DNA from 3 places in the Morganella morganii genome. Region 2 is predicted to be linked to each of the others. Evidence: predicted binding sites of a transcription regulator. Region 2 holds the regulator's gene; each other region holds the start of a gene.
What was found. The regulator PurR, encoded in region 2, represses purine synthesis genes. The targets are predictions, from matches to a motif close to CANGCAAACGTTTGCNTG.
Positions count from the first base shown of each region.

Region 1: JL661_RS04025 (nucleobase:cation symporter-2 family protein) is a predicted target of PurR. The motif match lies at 4,799-4,816, and genes of this name have one in related genera.
Region 3: purM (phosphoribosylformylglycinamidine cyclo-ligase) is a predicted target of PurR. The motif match lies at 3,631-3,648, and genes of this name have one in related genera.

Region 1 is NZ_CP069157.1:884,012-890,690, reverse strand. It holds gene zinT (metal-binding protein ZinT) at 1-526, opposite strand, end outside; gene ykgO (type B 50S ribosomal protein L36) at 529-654, opposite strand; gene JL661_RS04035 (type B 50S ribosomal protein L31) at 672-920, opposite strand; gene gss (bifunctional glutathionylspermidine amidase/synthase) at 1,122-3,014, opposite strand; gene JL661_RS04025 (nucleobase:cation symporter-2 family protein) at 3,155-4,516, opposite strand; partial or broken gene JL661_RS04020 (IS110 family transposase) at 5,667-5,876, opposite strand; gene adhP (alcohol dehydrogenase AdhP) at 5,973-6,679, opposite strand, start outside.
Region 2 is NZ_CP069157.1:1,645,634-1,652,312, reverse strand. It holds gene JL661_RS07940 (DUF2058 domain-containing protein) at 1-225, opposite strand, end outside; gene JL661_RS07935 (hypothetical protein) at 295-603, opposite strand; gene sodB (superoxide dismutase [Fe]) at 1,001-1,579, shown strand; gene cydH (cytochrome bd-I oxidase subunit CydH) at 1,664-1,747, opposite strand; gene purR (HTH-type transcriptional repressor PurR) at 2,025-3,050, shown strand; gene punR (DNA-binding transcriptional activator PunR) at 3,054-3,956, opposite strand; gene punC (purine nucleoside transporter PunC) at 4,135-5,289, shown strand; gene cfa (cyclopropane fatty acyl phospholipid synthase) at 5,555-6,679, shown strand, end outside.
Region 3 is NZ_CP069157.1:1,538,865-1,545,543, reverse strand. It holds gene JL661_RS07450 (dual specificity protein phosphatase family protein) at 1-213, shown strand, start outside; gene JL661_RS07445 (hypothetical protein) at 206-598, shown strand; gene hda (DnaA inactivator Hda) at 602-1,318, opposite strand; gene uraA (uracil permease) at 1,473-2,762, opposite strand; gene upp (uracil phosphoribosyltransferase) at 2,832-3,458, opposite strand; gene purM (phosphoribosylformylglycinamidine cyclo-ligase) at 3,712-4,752, shown strand; gene purN (phosphoribosylglycinamide formyltransferase) at 4,752-5,384, shown strand; gene JL661_RS07415 (helix-hairpin-helix domain-containing protein) at 5,421-5,723, opposite strand; gene speG (spermidine N1-acetyltransferase) at 5,929-6,519, shown strand; gene ppk1 (polyphosphate kinase 1) at 6,585-6,679, shown strand, end outside.

The DNA.
Region 1 (6,679 bases), 760 kb from region 2:
GGAAATGACCCGCTTTTTCCGGTGCAATGATATGGTCGCTGAACTGGATATATTTCGGCGCATGACTGTTTTTATCTTTGCACTCAAACAGATAACGTGCCCCTTTCTTGCCGGAGGTGTAATTCAGGATCCGGTAACCGGCATACTGATACTCACACTGATCCACCTTATCCCCGCGATGGAATTCGATGATATTATTTTCAATACCAATCATATCCACATCGGTTTTATATCCCTTTGTATAATAAGCGCGATACTCTTCTGCCGTTTTATCGCCGTTCTTCGCGGCTTTCGCCTGCATCACCGGGTCCAGCTCGCCGCTGGCCAGGTAAGGCTCAACAGACTGCCAGACGCCATCCCAGTCGCTCAGTTGCCGGTCTTTGACATCCTTATCAGCAAAAATCCCTTCTGCGGCCTTGCGCTGTGCTTCTGTCTGCGGTTTGTCGTGATGGTGTCCGTGTGCCACCGCCGCACCGCTGAATAATCCCGCCAGTAACAGTAACGGGAGAACTGATTTAGCTGTCATAATCACCCCTGTACGGCTTTAAAACGCGGGTTGGACTTACAAATCACATAGATACGACCGCGACGACGGACAATTTTACAGTCCGGATGACGCTGTTTCGCACTTTTCAGTGAACTTAATACCTGCATCGGTTTTTCCTCTTCTTTTAATGTACAAAACGCCCGAAGCGCTTGGCAAAACGGGCCACATTCCCTTCCTGAGAGTGTGTTTTCTGTTTGCCGGTATAGAACGGATGAGAATGAGATGAGACATCCAGGGTGACATAAGGATAAGTCTGCCCTTCAAACTCAATGGTTCTTTCCGTTCTGATAGTGGATCCGACTTTGAAATACACGTCTGCTGCGGTGTCGTGGAAGATGACTGTCCGGTAATCCGGATGAATATCGGGTTTCATGGTCGCCTCACTTTGTTATGTTATAATATAACAATAATGATTTTTATCGTGGTTGACCACTGTTTTTTAACCCTGATTTTTATACGGGAAAGGCGTGTTATCGCGGAAAGAAAGGAAACATAAATCAGATCAAAAGGATATAAAAACGGGCAGCCACCGGTGAATACGGGAGCTGCCCGGGAAAGGTATCACTGTAAGAAATCAATTCTCCGCCAGAAAGTCCTTATCCTCCAGAACCCGCAGCGGCTCAATATCACTCTCTTTTTTGATAACCAGAGACGGATCCGAACGCAGACAGACACCGCCGTAGTGGCCGCCGACAGTAAAGGCGCACATCTGGATATAACGGCCTGCCACTTTCGGTAAACACCAGAGCTGCTGATAGACGTTTTCCTGCTCACCGAAACGGCCGCAGGTTTCATCCAGCACTTCGTCGCGGTGATCCACCAGCCCGATATTGCTGCCGCAGCGTCCGGCGATCGGTTTAACCGCATAACCGGTCCGGCGCAGTTCGTCACTGAGTTCAAATTCTGTATCCAGCAGATAAGGATGATGCGGGAACAGCGACCACAGGATCGGCAGAATCGCTTTGTTGCCCGGGATCACCGTCCACAGTGGCTCAAATACACGGATTTCCGGGCGCAGCAGCACATCAATCAGCCGCACATCATCTCCATGACGCGGATGGCCGGTACGGATAGGCAGTGCGGAGTATGTCCGGTCGCTTTCACTTTCCTGACGCAGTTGTTCCAGCGCCGTTTCCCACGCCCAGGTTTTCCAGACACATTTAAGCACGCGCCCTTCACCGTCGATGACCTGTCCGCTTTCGTTCCAGCTCAGTTCATCCAGCCCGTGAATGACCCGGTATCCGTACCCTGCCGCCGTGATGGCCCGCGCCATATTGAGGGCGTGATAATCTTCCTCGCTGTCTTTATCCTGCATAATATGGATAAACGGCTTGGCCGAGGTGTGTTTCCAGATATCCGCCAGCATTTCTGACAGGCGTTCCCCCGGATCCCAGCCTTCGGTCAGCCCGCCCTGTTTCGCCCATTTATTAATAATCACCCCGGTTTCTGCATGACAGGAGGCAGAATCCGCATTGTATTCATACACTTTCAGACCGCGCTCATCCATGCAGAAATCCAGTCTGCCGGTCACCATATCGTGACGCCGGTTCTGCCAGGAGAGCCGCAGTCTCGGCCAGAGGATTTCCGGGATATTGAATAATTTAAGCAGATTGTCATCTTTCAGCACTTTCTCCGTGGCGTGCAGGTACATCAGATGGACTTCGTTGGTTGCCTGCATCAGTGCATTTTCGGCAGTCTCTGAAATGGTGAAATATTCATGCGGATCCGCATTCAGATTGTGGCCGTGATTGGCTTTGACATAGGCTTTTTCCATCGGATCCGATTCATCCAGCCATTTACCGGTGAAATCGGCTTTCTCATCCAGACGGGCGGCGTGCAGTGTCATCAGCGCGGGGTTAACCGCCGGTTCGGTCCAGGCATACTCATCATCAATTGTCTGGATCATCCAGCCGAGGATCTGTGTATCCGTGAAAGTATCTGACAGGGTGTAATAACCGTCTTTGACATGCATCGGCAGCTCGCGGGTCCACTGCTGACCGCGCGGCAGTTTATGGTGGATGACGTTCTGCTCCACAATCCGGACTTTATCCGCACACACCTGGGTTATCACCGCCACATGACCGGTGCGTTTAAATTCGCCCCCTTCCTGCCAGATAAGCAATGCCCCCGCTACCGGCGCCTGCTGGCAGCCGTTTTTAAACGCACGCAGCGGCAGAATACTGTCATCCACCACATGACGCAGAAAACGCAGGGAAAAAATCTCGTACGCCATACCGACATCGGTAAACACCACACCGTAATTGAGATACAGGAAGCGGCGGGCAAATTCCACACACTGCCATTTGTATCCCATATATTCATTTCCGATATAACTGCGGAAGGAAATATCATCCTCTTTCTCTGCTTCCGTGATGGTATCGTAGTCAGAGGAATAGATAGCCACACCGCCGGGCGCATAGCCCAGTAATGTGCCGAAAGGTTCATGCTCCGTGATGATTCCACTCATAGTACGGCCTTACTGATATGATTTAGATTGCCAATAATTGTGCTTACTGATAATCCAGTATACGCCCGTCCATAAAAAAACACCGATGCTTTTCTGCATCGGTGTCAATCACCACTCCGGGTTATGCTTAGTGAGTCAGATCACGTTGCCGGGCTTTCTTTTTTCGGATGATAACCATTAAAGAACAGGTTCAGGATCACCGCACTGACAGTGGCCAGCAGGATCCCGCTGTGCAGCAGCGGCTGTAAGAACATCGGCAGTTTGGCAAAGAAATTACCGGAGAGTGTCGGTGTCAGCCCGACCCCCAGGCTTATCGCCACAATATAGAGATTGTAATTATTGCCACTGTAATCAACACGGGACAGAATGCGGATCCCTGTCGCCAGTACCATGCCGAACATCACCAGCCCCGCCCCGCCGAGCACAAACTGCGGAATAGAGGCAATCACCACCGCCATTTTCGGCAGCAGACCAAAGATGATCAGGATAAATCCGGAGACTACACACACCCAGCGGCTGTGGACTTTTGTCACGCCCACCAGCCCGACGTTCTGGGAAAATGAGGTATGCGGGAAACTATTGAACAGACCACCGATAACTGTCCCGATCCCGTCCACCCGCAGTCCGCGCACAATGTCATCTTTTCCGACCGGACGGCCGACGATTTCCCCGAGCGCCAGGAACATCCCCATCGATTCAATAAAGACAATCAGCAGCACCACACTGAGGGTGATAATGGAAATCGGCTCAAACGTTGGTGTTCCCAGCGCCATCGGGGTAACCAGTTTGAACCAGGGCGCATCCGCATAGCCGTCGAAACTGACCTCATTGCACATCAGCGACAACACAAAACCAAAGATAATCCCCAGTAATACCGAGATATTACAGAGAAAACCCTTACAGAATTTGGTGATAAACAGGATAGACAGCAGAACCGCAAATGAGATACCGAGGTAGAGCGGATGACCATATTCCGGGTTACCTTTACCCCCGGCAGCCCAGTCGATCCCCACCTGCATGATACTCAGCCCGATAGAGGTGATCACAATACCGGTGACCATATTGGGGAAAAGCGGCATCAGTTTTCCCATCAGCGGGACTATCAGCGTTGTCAGTACCCCCGCCGCAATGGTGGCGCCGAAAATCCCCATCAGGCCGATATCCGGGTTGGCACCGATAGCCAGCATCGGCGTCACCGCCGCGAACGTCACAGACATAATCACCGGCAGACGGATACCGGCAAATTTCCCGATACCAATACACTGCAACAGTGTCACGATACCACAGCAAAACAGATCCGAACTGATAAGCAGTGTCACCACTTCCTTGCTCAGCCCCAGCCGGTCACCGATAACCAGCGGTACCGCTACTGCACCGGCATACATCACCAGTACGTGCTGTAATCCCAGCATCATCAGTTTTCCCGCAGGTAATATTTCTTCAACTTCGTCAATAACGGGCTTAACCGGTTCCTGTGCTTGATCCACACTATGATTGCTCATGAAACAGACTCCCTTACAACCGGGACTCCCCGGCTTCGATTCGAAGATCTCGGAAAATGACCCCTGGCGTCAGGGTGTCTCACTATGATGACGAACCCGGCCCGGGTATCTGTTCATCATTTAAACGATTGAGCAAAATTCAGACCAGCGCGATTTTTTATCAGCATAAATGCTGTGTTTCGTGACCGGATTCCGGTTTTTTGACGCATTTTGCCATTAAAAACGAGATACCCGCCGCATTTTTATTACCCCTGTGAAATGTAATTTTTCAGGACTCACGGCATGACAATCGATTGCCTTCTCAATTTAATAATCCCGGTTATCACATTGATAGCCGTGTATCACCGTATATTTCACCGGAACCGGCAGCCCGGGAGCCCGGGAGCCCGGCCCCCCTGCTCCTCATTGCGGACACGCGCCAGAAACTCACCGACAGCCGGTTCATCATAGTCTCCCGGCCACTGATACTGTTCATACCCGTTGTTATTAAACTGAAACCGGGGTTTCAGGAGAACTGATTCCCGCAGCGGAGAGTAATATCGTTATCCGGGAACACCAGAAAATAATATTTGATACCATACTCAGGTGTCTGATTATCCATTTATCCGCAACCTTTATGTACAGAACCACGCATTTATCATCACAGAGAAAACTGAAAGCACCGAGATAAAACGCGTCTTTCTTTTCTGATACCGGGACAACAAAGTACCATGGGATTTGCTTTGTAATCACTCTATTGTTAAGCGATTGATTGATATTTAATTGGCTTCACTGGCGGCTAATACGCTGAATTACTTGATTACCTTTAATTTTATTTCTTCCCGAACCATTTTCCAACCCTGAAAAAATTGTCTTTATTTTCATAATAAGCAGCCATTTATCAATATAAGAAAATCGCTCTGATAATTAACAGAAAAACCTCACAATTAAATAAGAAACTGAATACTCTTACTTATAAATATCTATTGTTTAAATATCCGCCGGGCACTTAAAGTTTTTCAGTATTTTATTAACCGGCTTTTCTTTATAATTTAATCCGTTGATATTTATATTGAGCTTTTTCCATCCAGTGCAGCAGCGCCCATTCGCCCATATCTGAACCATTAAATATTGGTAATGATCATGCTATCGGAGCAGTAACTGAGCCAGGATGCAAAGCCTGCATAACCTGCCGGGATTCCGTTCGCGGTTTTACAAATCTCACAGACGGACGGGATGCTGTCTCATATATAGCTTCGGCACAGGCTTCCGTCACAATCGTCACTGATGAACATCCCGTTAAAAATTCAATCAGTTTGGTTCGCGTGAATTTTTTGTGCAACAACGCTTTGCATGATGGCCTCTCCTGAAAGAAAAACACCCTGTCAGCATACCGCTCACAGGGGGGGGGGGGGTCATCTCATTAACCGCCCGCAGGCGGGCGGCTAAAGGATATTGCAGCAAATAACCGGATCGATTATTTTTTGTTTTTAAAATCAATGACCATACGGCCGGTAAATTTGCCCTGCTCCATCTCTTCAAAGATGGCATTAATGTCTTCAAGCGGGCGCATCGCCACTTTTGGTACCACTTTGCCTTCGGCACCAAAACGGAATGCTTCTTTCAGATCTTCGCGGGTTCCCACCAGCGAACCGACAACCTCGATACCGTCCAGTACCAGACGCGGAATACTCAGATCCATGGTTTCCACCGGCAGACCGACCGCCACAACACGCCCTGCGGCACGGACACTGCCGACCGCCGAGTTAAATGCGGATTTGGCTACTGCGGTAACGACCGCTGCATGCGCGCCGCCGAGGTCTTTCTGAATGATTTCATCGACATTATCGGTTTTCGGATTCAGGATCAGATCGGCGCCCATCTCTTTTGCCAGTGCCAGTTGTTTATCATTGACATCAATAGCGATCACTTTGGCATTAAAGACGTTTTTGGCATATTGCAGCGCCAGGTTGCCTAATCCACCGAGACCGTAAATCGCCAGCCACTGACCCGGTTTGATGCCGGAAACTTTAATTGCTTTATAAGTGGTGACGCCGGCGCAGGTAATACTGCTCGCCGCGGCTGAATCCAGACCATCCGGCACTTTTACCGCATAATCCGCAGTCACAATGCACTCTTCCGCCATACCGCCGTCCACGGTATAACCGGCATTTTTAACTTCAC
Region 2 (6,679 bases):
CTGCTTCACCTGAGCTTTATATTCTCTGGATAAAACAGCCTGTTTTTGCTGCTCACTCAGCTGTTTATCACGCTCAAGCTGCGCTTTTTTATTCTCTTCCACCGCTTCTCTGGCCTCACGGGCCTGAACGCGTGATTTTTTTGCTGTTCTGCGGACTTTATCCATTTTTTTGCTGGTCACCAGTCCGGCTTTCAGCATCTGCTCTTGTAATGTGAGTTTTGTCATTGTCTTTTCTGAATCAGTTTAATATTGCAGGTAATTATACCGGTAATTTTCAGGATTGTATCCGGCACGTCAGGCCAGCTGCATTTTCAGCCAGTAACCCTGCTGGCACAGACTGAAAAATTCTTTGTGCCGCGGAGAAATTGTTTTCGCTTTATCCCCCGTGACCGTCCAGACAATCCACTGTTCCGGGCACTGTTCGTCACCGGTCTGCACGATAGTTTCTATCTCTTCACTGCACATCAGCTCAATACCATCGCGGAACTGCCATTTGCGGACACGCCGGATCACTTCAGAGAGCTCATCTTTCTGATAATGGTCACAAATAACATTGCAATCAGTATGGTTTTGTATCGCGCGGGAAATATAGTCTGCCAGCATCGTGATCATTCTTGTACTTTTGTCATAGCGGAGATTGTAAAGGGTCTGCGGCCGGTTGACAAACGGCGGTCGTTGTCACGCTTTCTGTAAAATTGTTAAATTTGCGCGGATTTCAGCCGGTAAACCCGTTATATTTAAGATTCCGCAGTCATACGGGGAAGACAGAATGAAACGCTATTATAACTGGATCTGCCGCCATAAGCTGTACACCCTGCTTATCGCCTTTATTGTGACGGATATCATTTTGTGGGCGATTTTGTCTTTCACCATGTGAATAACATCACCCCGGTATTTCACGCTGTTTTTTATGACAAAACTTGTTAAGATAATTCGCAGAATAATAACAGTAACCCGTCTGTGACGAGGTTACTGATTTAACCTTAACAAGGAGAATGCAATGTCGTTTGAATTACCTGCACTGCCTTATGCAAAAAATGCATTAGCGCCCTATATTTCTGAAGAAACACTGGAATACCACTACGGCAAACACCACAACACCTATGTGGTTAATCTGAATAACCTGATCAAAGGCACCGCATTTGAAGGTAAATCACTGGAAGAGATTATCAAAACCTCTGATGCCGGTATCTTCAATAACGCTGCTCAGGTCTGGAACCACACGTTCTACTGGCACTGCCTGGCACCAAATGCCGGTGGCGAACCAACCGGTAAAATTGCTGACGTGATTAACAAAGCGTTCGGTTCATTTGCCGAATTCAAACAGCAGTTTACCGATTCCGCAGTGAAAAACTTCGGTTCCGGCTGGACATGGCTGGTGAAAAAAGCAGACGGCAGCCTGGCTATCGTCAATACCTCTAACGCGGCAACCCCGGTCAGCGGTAACGACAAACCAATCTTAACCGTTGATGTCTGGGAACACGCTTATTATATCGACTACCGTAATGCCCGTCCTAAATACCTGGAAAACTTCTGGGCATTAGTGAACTGGAAATTTGCGGAAGAAAACCTGGCGTAATCCGGAAACACATTATCCGGTAACACAATACAGTTGATCAAAAAAGGGCGGAATTTTCCGCCCTTTTGTACTGTAAGGGGTGAATCAGAAAAGCATTGTTGCAAATAATACGATCATAACCAGTGCTGCAACCGCGGTTGACAAACCATATTTCAGATCTGTATCCATTCTTATCTCCAAAATAGCTGCTTAGTGACCTGATGATGATTACCTGACATCCTGAATCATCAAATTAATTAAAACGGATGGTCTGACCGGAAAACCCGAATAGCTGACCATATCAATAACCATAGCACAGGTAATATTTTTTACTTTTGACCCGGATCAGACAACAATGCCTGTTTTTACAGAAATTTTTCTATTGTTACCGCATAATGGCACTATAATAGCAATCGATTAACCGAATAATAAAATACAGACCGGCAGGTCAGGAGTTGTTTTCATCATGGCAACGATTAAAGATGTGGCTAAGCGCTCGGGCGTCTCCACCACAACCGTCTCCCATGTCATTAATAATACCCGTTTCGTTGCGGAAGAAACGAAGGCGGCTGTCTGGGCTGCTATCAAAGAACTGCACTATTCACCGAGCGCCGTGGCGCGCAGTCTGAAAGTCAATAACACCAAGTCCATCGGGCTGCTGGCCACCTCCAGTGAAGCGCCGTATTTTGCGGAAGTGATTGAGGCGGTGGAAAACAGCTGCTACAGCAAAGGGTATACCCTGGTGCTGTGCAACTCTCACAATAATCCTGACAAACAGAAAGCCTACCTGGCGATGCTGGCACAGAAACGTGTCGATGGTCTGCTGGTGATGTGTTCAGAGTACCCGGATCAGCTGATTGCCATGCTGGAAGGCTACCGCAATATCCCGATGGTGGTGATGGACTGGGGCAAAGCGCGCGGGGATTTCACCGATGCGATCATTGATAACGCCCTGCACGGCGGTTATCTCGCCGGCCGTTATCTGATTGAACGCGGACACCGTGATATCGCGGTTATTCCGGGGCCGCTTGAGCGGAACACCGGCGGCAACCGTCTGGAAGGATTCCGCAAAGCCATGAAAGAAGCAGGTATTACGGTGCGCGATGAATGGATTGTCCAGGGCGATTTTGAACCGGATTCCGGTTATCAGGCCATGACACAGATTTTATCCGGCAAACAGCGCCCGACAGCGGTATTCTGCGGCGGTGATGCTATGGCGATGGGCGCAATTTGCGCGGCTGATGAAATGGGTCTGCGCGTGCCGCAGGATATTTCTGTGATCGGGTATGACAATATCCGTAACGCCCGTTACTTTACCCCTGCCCTGACCACCATCCACCAGCCGAAAGAGCGGCTGGGACAAATGGCACTGACCATGCTGCTCGACCGCATCGTCAACAAACGCGAAGATGCGCAGACCATTGAGGTGCATCCGCGCCTGGTGGAACGCCGCTCTGTAGCGGATGGTCCGTTTATCGATTACCGCCGCTGAGGATCAGCGCAGCCATTCGGCATTGAGCGTGTTGCTGTCCCCGAGATAATCGAGCAGCCAGCTCAGTGCCGGAGAGGTGTCTTTATCCACCCAGGTGATACAGCACGGGCTGTCCGGCAATGGCTGCTCTATCTTCAGTGCTGCCAGCCGCCCCGCTTTAATCAGCGGATCGGCGCGGTGCGCCGGCATCATTGCCACACACAATCCCGATTCCACACAGGCAATTCCGCGATCCCAGTCCGGCACCACCAGGCGGCGCTGATTATCCAGTGCCCACGTATCGCGTTTCGGCAGAGAACGTGAGGTATCTTCCAGACACAAACTCGGGTACGGCACCATCTCCTCATTGGTCAGGACATGACCGGCAGAGGCCAGCGGATGATCCGGACTGACTACCGCACGCCACGGCATAAAGCCCATATCGCGGAAATTGTAGCGCTCACCGATAGGAGATGCGCGTGTCGCACCGATTGCCACGTCCACCCGTCTGTCCACCAGCGCATCCCACACCCCGTTAAACACTTCCGGATAAATATACAACTCGATATCCGGGAAATGATGATAAAAATCCAGCAGAAGTCGCGTTATCCGTTCCGGTTTTACGATACAGTCAACGGCGATGCTGAATTGTCCGCGCCAGCCGTTGGCAATCATCTGGCACTGGTGACGTGTGGATTTCATTTTTTTGATGACATCACGCGCTTCTTTGACAAACAACGCCCCGGCAGGTGTCAGTTCAACATCGCGGTGACGCCGTTCAAACAGCGGAACCGCCAGCCACTCTTCCAGCTGGCGGACACTGTAGCTGATGGCAGAAGGCACCCGGTGCAGTTCCTCTGCCGCCGCACTGAAACTGCCTGTCCGCGCCACAGCATCCACCACATCCAGCGTATATTCTGACCACATAATCCTTCCTTTCAAAAAATTTCACAGCAGTGTGCAAATAATAACGTTTTACAAGGGAAAACTCGAATAGTTAAAATACTAACTCACGCATTACACTTATTTAACATTCAGGTATTTCTCTGTGACTGTCAATAAATCGCCTTCCCGCGGCTTTCTCTTTTATCTCGCCGGACTCAGCATGCTGGGTTATCTCGCGATTGATATGTATCTGCCTGCATTCGGTATGATGCAGGACTCTCTGAACTCCACAGCCAGCGCAATCAGCGCCAGTCTGAGTATCTTCCTGGTCGGTTTTGCCATCGGTCAGCTGTTATGGGGACCGCTCTCCGATAAAATCGGCCGTAAGCCGGTTCTGCTGATGGGCCTGAGCCTGTTTGCCCTGAGCTGTCTGGCCATGGTCTGGGTTTCCACCCCTGCCCAGTTATTATTACTGCGTTTTGTACAGGCCGTCAGTGTCTGCTCTGCCGCTGTCACCTGGCAGGCGCTGGTTATCGACCGTTATGACGATCACCGTGCGCAGCGTGTTTTTGCCGCAATTATGCCGCTGGTGGCACTCTCTCCGGCTCTGGCACCGTTACTGGGCGCATGGCTGCTCAACCACGGCGGCTGGCATGAAATTTTCCTCGTGCTCGGCGGTATCACCCTGCTGGTGCTGATCCCGACCCTGATGCTGAAAGAAAAGCATCATATCGCGCCGGATGCGGTCAAAACGGAAAAACAGAAAATTTCCTTCTTCCGTCTGCTGAAATCCCCGGTTTACAGCGGTAACGTGCTGATTTATGCCGCGTGCAGCGCCGGTTTCTTTGCCTGGCTGACCGGTTCGCCGTTTATTCTGCGCGATATGGGTTATAACCCGAATGATATCGGTCTGAGCTACATTCCGCAGACTATCGCCTTTATGGTCGGGGGCTACGGCTGCCGTGCCCTGTTGTCGCGGATTAACGGCAAAACATTATTACCGTTCCTGCTGGCCGGTTACGCCGTCAGTATGGTGGGCTTGTATGCTATGGCAAAATTCGGTAACCCGTCACTGGTGGCGATCCTGATCCCGTTCTGCTTTATGGCAGCAATGAATGGCGCGTCTTACCCGATTGCGGTATCAAACGCCCTGGCGGTTTACCCGGAACACAGCGGTAAAGCAGCAGCATTACAGAATGCCATTCAGCTCGGTTTATGCTCCGCGATCAGTTTCCTCGTTTCTGCCCTGATGCATGAGCCACTGCTCTCCACCACAGCAGTGATGGCGGCAACGGTGATACTGACCATCGGCGGTTATATTATCCAGCGCCGCCCTTCGCGCACCTCCGTGACTATTGCGGAACAAAATCAATAGATTGCACCTCCTATTAAGAATATTCCTAATTACAGGCCGTACTCAGGTACGGCCTTTTTTGTCATTGAATTTTAATTTCAGGCTCCTATACTTTTCTGACAATTCGTTTTAAATCCGGATTTTGAGCTTTGTTTTTGTTTTAACGATCACGTTAATACGCAGACTGTCACCCGATGACGGCCAATTACACCGGTTCTGTTGTTCCCGCGCAAAACGTCATAAATAAAGCACTCAGAATCCCGCTTTGATAAAAATTGGAGATAATATGAGTTCTGATTGTGTCGAAAATCAAAAAACGCCTGCCGACTCCTGGCAGCGGATTGCCTCCGATCTTTTAGACGAAGCCGGCATTGAGATTAATGGTTCCCGCCCTTTCGATATTCAGGTGCATAACCAGCAGTTCTTTAAACGGGTCTTGCAGCAGGGCTCTATGGGACTGGGTGAAAGCTATATGGATGGCTGGTGGGACTGTGAGCGGTTAGATATTTTCTTTCAGCGGGTGTTACGCGCCGGGCTGGAAAATAAACTGCCGCAGAATATCAACGATATTATAAAAATCGCCATGGCTCGTCTGCGTAATCTGCAAACCAAAAAACGGGCGCGGATTGTCGGCGAAGAACATTATGATCTGGGTAATGACCTGTTTGAGCTGATGCTCGACCCGTATATGCAGTATTCCTGCGGCTACTGGAAAGGTCTCAGTGATGACCCCGCCAATCTGGCGAAGGCGCAGGAACAGAAACTGCATCTCATCTGTGAAAAATTACAGCTGAAACCGGGTATGCAACTGCTGGATATCGGCTGCGGCTGGGGCGGACTGGCGGCGTATGCTGCGAAACATTTCGGTGTGTCGGTGACCGGTGTGACCATTTCCGCTGAGCAGCAAAAATATGCTCAGGCGCGTTGTAAGGATCTTGACGTAAATATTATCCTGGAAGATTACCGCGATTTGCATGAGCAATATGACCGGATTGTGTCTGTCGGGATGTTTGAGCACGTCGGGCCGAAAAATTACGCCACCTATTTTGATGTGGTCAAACGCAATCTGAAACCGGACGGCTTATTTTTACTGCACACCATCGGTTCAAACCGCAATAAAGTGAATGTGGATGCCTGGATCGGAAAATATATTTTCCCGAACGGTTGTCTGCCGTCTGTGCAGAATATCGGTGACAGTAGTGAAAATAAATTAGTAATGGAAGACTGGCATAATTTCGGGGCTGATTATGACCGGACACTGATGGCGTGGCATTCCCGTTTTCAGGCAGCCTGGCCGTCACTGGAAAATAATTACACACCGCGCTTTAAGCGGATGTTCACCTATTATCTCAACGCCTGTGCCGGTGCATTCCGTGCCCGTGATATCCAGCTGTGGCAGATATTATGGAGC
Region 3 (6,679 bases), 110 kb from region 2:
GCGCAATCCGGTCAGGTTTATGTACACTGTAAACTGGGTTACACCCGCAGTACGACTGTGGTGATCGCCTGGCTGATACGCGCCGGGCTGGCAGACAATGTGGAACAGGCGCTGGCGGCTGCCAGACAGGCCCGGCCGCAGATTGTCCTGCGGGAACAGACAATTGCCGCCCTGACCCGCTGGGCAGCCCGTTACGGAAAAAACGATGAATAACAGACCTCATGACGAACAGATAATTGTGATTTTTACGGCGGGCTGGCGTTTTTTGGCTGCCTTATCGGTGATGGCCTTTCTGACGCAGTTTCTGCTTTATATTTCCGGTTTTTCCGGTGAATATCCGATGGCGGCGGGGATCCTGTTCTTTCTGTGCGCCATGTATTTTATCTTCCGGTTGTGGCTGGATCACCATCTGTTCCGCCGCCTGGCACAATCGTCCGATACCGATATTTTTGATGAATCCCTGACGACGCTGTTTCCGGGCAGAGCACAGCACACCCACTTCTCACAGCGCTGGCGCGGCACAAAACGGCTGTTTCAGCAGGGCGCTCTCTGCATGGTGCTCCAGTGGGGAGTGACGGTGATTGCCCTGCTTAACTGATGGTCACAGCCGCAGGATATCTTTGACAAACGGAATGGTCAGTTTGCGCTGGGCAACAATCGAGGCGTGATCAAGCCTGTCGAGCATATCAAACAGTGTGCGCATCTGACGGTCGAGGCGTTTTAAGATAAAGCGCCCGACATCTTCCGGCAGCTCAAACCCGCGCAGCTTTGCCCGCAGTTGCAGTGCCTGAATTTTTTCGTCATCACTAAGCGGATGAAGTTTGTAAATCTGCCCCCAGTCAAGACGGGAAGCGAGATCCGGTAACTGCAGCGGGATCTGACGTGGTGGTCTGTCCCCGGTGATCAGCAGACAGGTCTTGCCGGTCTCCAGAATACGGTTATAGAGATTAAACAGCGCCATTTCCCACTCTTCATCCCCCGCAATACACTGCACATTATCAATACAGACCAGCGACAGATGCTCCATACCTTCCAGCACATCCGGCACAAACCAGGCGCGCTTATCCAGCGGCACATAGCCGACCGCCCGGTCTTTGGAAGAGACTTCGGCACAGGCCGCATGCAGCAGATGACTTTTACCGCCGCCGTCACGGGACCAGAAATAGAGATAACTGCCGTGCGGCTGATTGATAGCCGCCTGAATAGCGGATAACAGGGATGCGTTTTCCCCTGCGTAGAAACTGTTGAAAGTCTCATCATCAGGGAGAGAGAGCGGTAATGACAGCTGAGATGGCGTGTTCAGAGTTACCTCGGCCAACGGGTGAACAAACACCGTTAGTTTAACATAAATTCACCGGCTAAATGAACCTTAACAACATACTTCCCGTACTCAGTGACGGAAAAAGCCGCAGAACCTACATGCCCGGCTTTACGGGCTCATCAGTCACTGCGGCTTTTTTCTGCTATCAGAATCAGTCTTTCTTCACTTCATCCAGATTCACATCCACCACCCGCTCTTCCGGACGGATAATATTCACCAGACGGAACACCAGTGCCAGACCAATGCCGACAACCGTTGCCAGTGCCATCCCTTTCAGTTCAGCCGCACCGATATGAATGGTCGCACCACTGACACCGATAATCAGGATAACCGCCGTCAGAATCAGGTTCTGCGGCTTGTTGTAATCCACTTTGGAATCAATCAGCACGCGGATACCGGATGCACCGATAACCCCGTACAGCAGCAGTGATACCCCGCCCATCACCGGCACCGGCACAGCAGCAATGGCTGCCGCCAGTTTACCGACACAGGAGAGCAGAATCGCCAGTACCGCTGCCCCGCCGATAACCCAGGAGCTGTACACTTTGGTGATGGCCATAACGCCGATGTTTTCGCCGTAGGTGGTGTTCGGTGTGGAGCCGAAGAAGCCGGACAGTACGGTCGAGAAGCCGTTGGCAAACATCGAACGGTGCAGACCCGGGTCTTTCATCAAATCACGTTTGACAATATTCGCCGTGACCACCAGGTGACCGACGTGTTCGGCAATCACCACCAGCGCGGCCGGTAAGATGGTCAGAATAGCGAACCACTCAAAACGCGGTGTGTAGAACGTCGGCAGTGCAAACCACGGAGCTTCACTTACCGGGGTCAAATCCACCGCGCCCATAAAGAAGGCCAGCGCATACCCGGTCAGTACTCCGATAAGGATCGGAATAATCGCCAGGAAGCCGCGGAACACCACAGAGCCGAGAATCGTCACCCCGAGAGTGGTCAGGGAGATAATCAGCGTGGTGCTGTCCGGAGACGCACCATCCGCGATTTTCAGCCCGGCCATACCGGCAGCGGTTCCTGCCAGTTCAAGACCGATGACCGCCACAATCGCACCCATGGCCGCAGGCGGGAACAGCACGTTGATCCAGCCGCGTCCGGCGATTTTGACAATCCCCGCCACCAGCATAAATAACAGCCCGCAGATGATAAACCCGCCGAGAGCGAGTTCATACCCGAGCGGCAGTAAAATCAGCACCGGTGAAATAAAGGCAAAGCTTGAGCCCAGGTACGCCGGGATTTTTCCTTTACAGATAAACAGATACAGCAGCGTCCCGATACCGTTAAATAACAGGATCGTGGCCGGGTTTACCTGAAACAGGATCGGCACCAGAACGGTAGCACCGAACATCGCAAACAGGTGCTGTAAACTTAACGGAATGGTGACCAGCAGTGGTGGGCGTTCATCGACTTCAATAACGCGGCGCGTCATCTTAAACCTCTTAAATGATTACTCAGGGATATGCCAAAAAAAAGCCGACTATCAAGTCGGCTCATTAACTTATTTCGTACCAAATATCTTATCGCCCGCATCACCCAGGCCCGGCACAATGTAACCGTGTTCGTTAAGGTGATCGTCGATGGATGCGGTATACAGCTCAACATCCGGGTGGGCTTTTTCCAGCGCTTTCAGACCTTCCGGCGCTGCAACCAGCACAAGGATTTTAATCGCGGTGCAACCTGCTTTTTTCAGCAGATCGATGGTAGCGATCATTGAACCGCCGGTTGCCAGCATCGGGTCAACCACCAGCGCCATACGCTCTTCAATATTAGAGGCTAATTTCTGGAAGTACGGTACCGGCTCCAGTGTTTCTTCATCACGGTAAACACCGACAACACTGATACGGGCACTCGGGATGCTTTCCAGCACACCGTTCATCATACCGATACCCGCACGCAGGATTGGCACAACGGTAATCTTTTTACCCTTGATTTGTTCAATTTCGACCGGACCACACCAGCCGTCAATTGTCACTTTCTCAGTTTCTAAGTCTGAAGTTGCTTCATAGGTCAGCAGGCTACCGACTTCTGAGGCCAGTTCACGAAAGCGTTTTGTGCTTATATCATGATCTCGCATCAGGCCAAGTTTGTGTTTAACGAGCGGGTGTTTTACCTCGACGACTTTCATGGGTTCTCCTACTGTGTAAGCCCTGGCGGACAAAAAAATCGCGAGATTATACCGCTTTTCTTTCGCAGCGCCACCCCGGATTTGTTGATTATAGTCAATTATCACGCGTTTCATGTTTGTTACATGAATAAGTGTGATCTGACGCATTTTGACAAAAACCGGCGTAAATCCTCTCGCAAACGTTTGCGTGGCCTGTTAGAATAGCCGCGTTTTCGATACACCCACTTACTTGCAATCGCCGTTGGGGGCCGCAGTGACTGACAAAACTTCCCTGAGTTACAAAGATGCCGGTGTTGATATTGATGCCGGTAATGCCTTAGTTTCCCGTATTAAGCATGTTGTCAAAGAGACACGCCGTCCTGAAGTTATGGGCGGGCTGGGTGGTTTCGGTGCGCTGTGTGCGGTACCGCAGAAATATAAAGAACCGGTGCTGGTTTCCGGCACCGACGGCGTCGGCACCAAGCTGCGCCTGGCGATGGATCTGGCGCGTCATGACACTATCGGTATTGACCTCGTCGCCATGTGTGTGAACGACCTGGTGGTCGCCGGTGCTGAGCCCCTCTTCTTCCTCGACTATTACGCGACCGGCAAACTGGATGTCGATACTGCCGCCCGGGTGGTCACCGGTATTGCCGAAGGCTGCAAACAGGCGGGTTGTGCGCTGGTCGGTGGTGAAACCGCTGAGATGCCGGGCATGTATCACGGCGATGATTATGACGTGGCCGGGTTCTGTGTCGGTGTGGCGGAAAAATCAGAAATCATCGACGGCAGCAAAGTCCGCGCCGGTGATGTGCTGATAGCACTGGCCTCCAGCGGCCCGCACTCCAACGGCTATTCTTTGATCCGCAAAATCCTTGAGGTCAGCAAAACTGACCCGGCAGCCACAGAGCTTGACGGCAAATCACTGGCGGATCATCTGCTGGCACCGACAAAAATCTATGTTAAATCTGTGCTGAAACTGATCGAAAACACCGATGTTCACGCCATCGCCCACCTGACCGGCGGCGGTTTCTGGGAAAATATCCCGCGTGTATTACCGGCCTGCACCCAGGCGCGGATTGATGCCTCATCCTGGCAGTGGCCGTCTGTCTTTAACTGGCTGCAAAAAGCCGGGAATGTGGAAGACTATGAAATGTACCGCACCTTCAACTGTGGTGTCGGTATGGTGATTGCGCTGCCGGCAGCGTCTGTGCCTGCCGCCCTCGCCCTGCTGACAGAGGCGGGTGAAAATGCATGGCTGATCGGTGATATCGCGGTCTGCCGTGAAGATGAACCACAGGTCATCATCCGCTGATGAAAAAACGCCTTGTTGTCCTGATTTCCGGCAGCGGCAGTAATCTGCAGGCGTTGATTGACGCCTGCAATTCAAAAGCTCTCAATGCGGAAATTGTTGCGGTCTTCAGTAATAAAGCGGACGCTTACGGGTTACTCCGCGCACAACAGGCCGGTATTCCCGCACTGGCACTCAGTCCGGCGGAATTCTCTTCACGGGATGATTTTGATGCCGCATTGCAGGCACAGATTGATGAGTATCAACCGGATTTACTGATCCTCGCCGGATATATGCGGATTCTGACACCCGCCTTTGTCCGCCATTACCACGGCAGAATGCTCAATATCCACCCGTCTCTGCTGCCGAAATATCCGGGTCTGCATACACACCGCAAAGCGCTGGAGAACGGCGATGCCGAACACGGTACCTCTGTACATTTTGTCACGGAAGAGCTGGACGGCGGCCCGGTCATTTTACAGGCACGCATTGCCGTTCTGCCGGATGATACTGAAGACACTCTCACCGCCCGGATACAACAGGAAGAACACCGCATCTATCCGCAGGTGGTTAACTGGTTTGTGCAGGGGCGTCTGGCACTGAAAGAAGACGGGATATATCTGGACGGGAAATTATATTTTCACAATACGCTCTGATTCTCTCCGCCCGGTTTTTCCGGGCGTTTTTCATAACTACCGCAGTTTCGCCATCTCATTAAGATACGCTTTGCGCTGTCCGGTATAATTCCACCACGGCTGTGCCGGTTGTCCTGCAAGAAAATCAGTGACTGACCAGAACACATCAATAACACAGGGATCCTGACGGACGCCGGTTACCGCGCAGAGCATTTCATACATAATCACCGGGTCTGAACCGGTAATATCCTGCGGCGTCTCATACCCCAGCAGACGCAGATCTTCCGCCATCGCCTCGCCGATATTCGGCAGGTCGGTAAGCGTATAAAGACGGGTGCGGCACACTTTTGTCGGGTTCATGGAAATATCCGGTATTTATTAATGATATGCGTACTACCACATACTTTATCATCTGTCTGCTGTGACCGGTACTCAAATAACACGTAATTGCCATAATTTTACACGGCTGTGCCCATCGTGACGCGGAAAAGCGGATCCCCGGATAATTCCGTTTCTGTTATGTGTTACACTGACTGATAAAATACAACCAATATCGAGGTGATTTATGTCCGGTGGTACTGCTGTTCCGCCTGTAAAACTGCGCCCGCTTGAGCGTGAGGATTTAGCTTTTGTTCATCAGATGGATAATAACGCCAGCATTATGCGTTATTGGTTTGAGGAGCCGTATGAAGCCTTTATTGAATTAAGTGATTTATACGATAAGCATATTCACGATCAGTCAGAACGCCGCTTCATTGTGGAAAGCGACGGCACCAAGATCGGGCTGGTGGAACTGGTGGAAATCAATCATGTACACCGCCGCGCTGAATTCCAGATTATTATCGCCCCGTCACATCAGGGTCACGGATTTGCGTCCCGCGCTGCCCGTCTGGCTATGGATTATGCGTTTTCTGTCCTCAATCTGTATAAACTGTATCTGATTGTGGATATCGAAAACGAAAAAGCGATCCACATCTATAAAAAGCTCGGTTTTCATACCGAAGGCCAGTTAATTGATGAGTTTTTCGTCAACGGGGAATACCGCACTGCCATCCGTATGTGTATTTTTCAGCCGGAATATCTGGTCATGAAAAATAAATCTGCGGATGCGGAAAGCTACGTTGAAAAAAATGCCCGCGTAAAGCAGAACCTGTAACGATTTTTTAGTAAACTGTACGCTGTGTTCAACCCTGATTCAGAGTAACCCGTTCCGGAGTAACAATGTCCCAAGATAGGCTCTATATGGAAAAAGAACTCAGTTGGCTGTCGTTCAACGAGCGGGTTCTTCAGGAGGCCGCCGACAAACGCAACCCGCT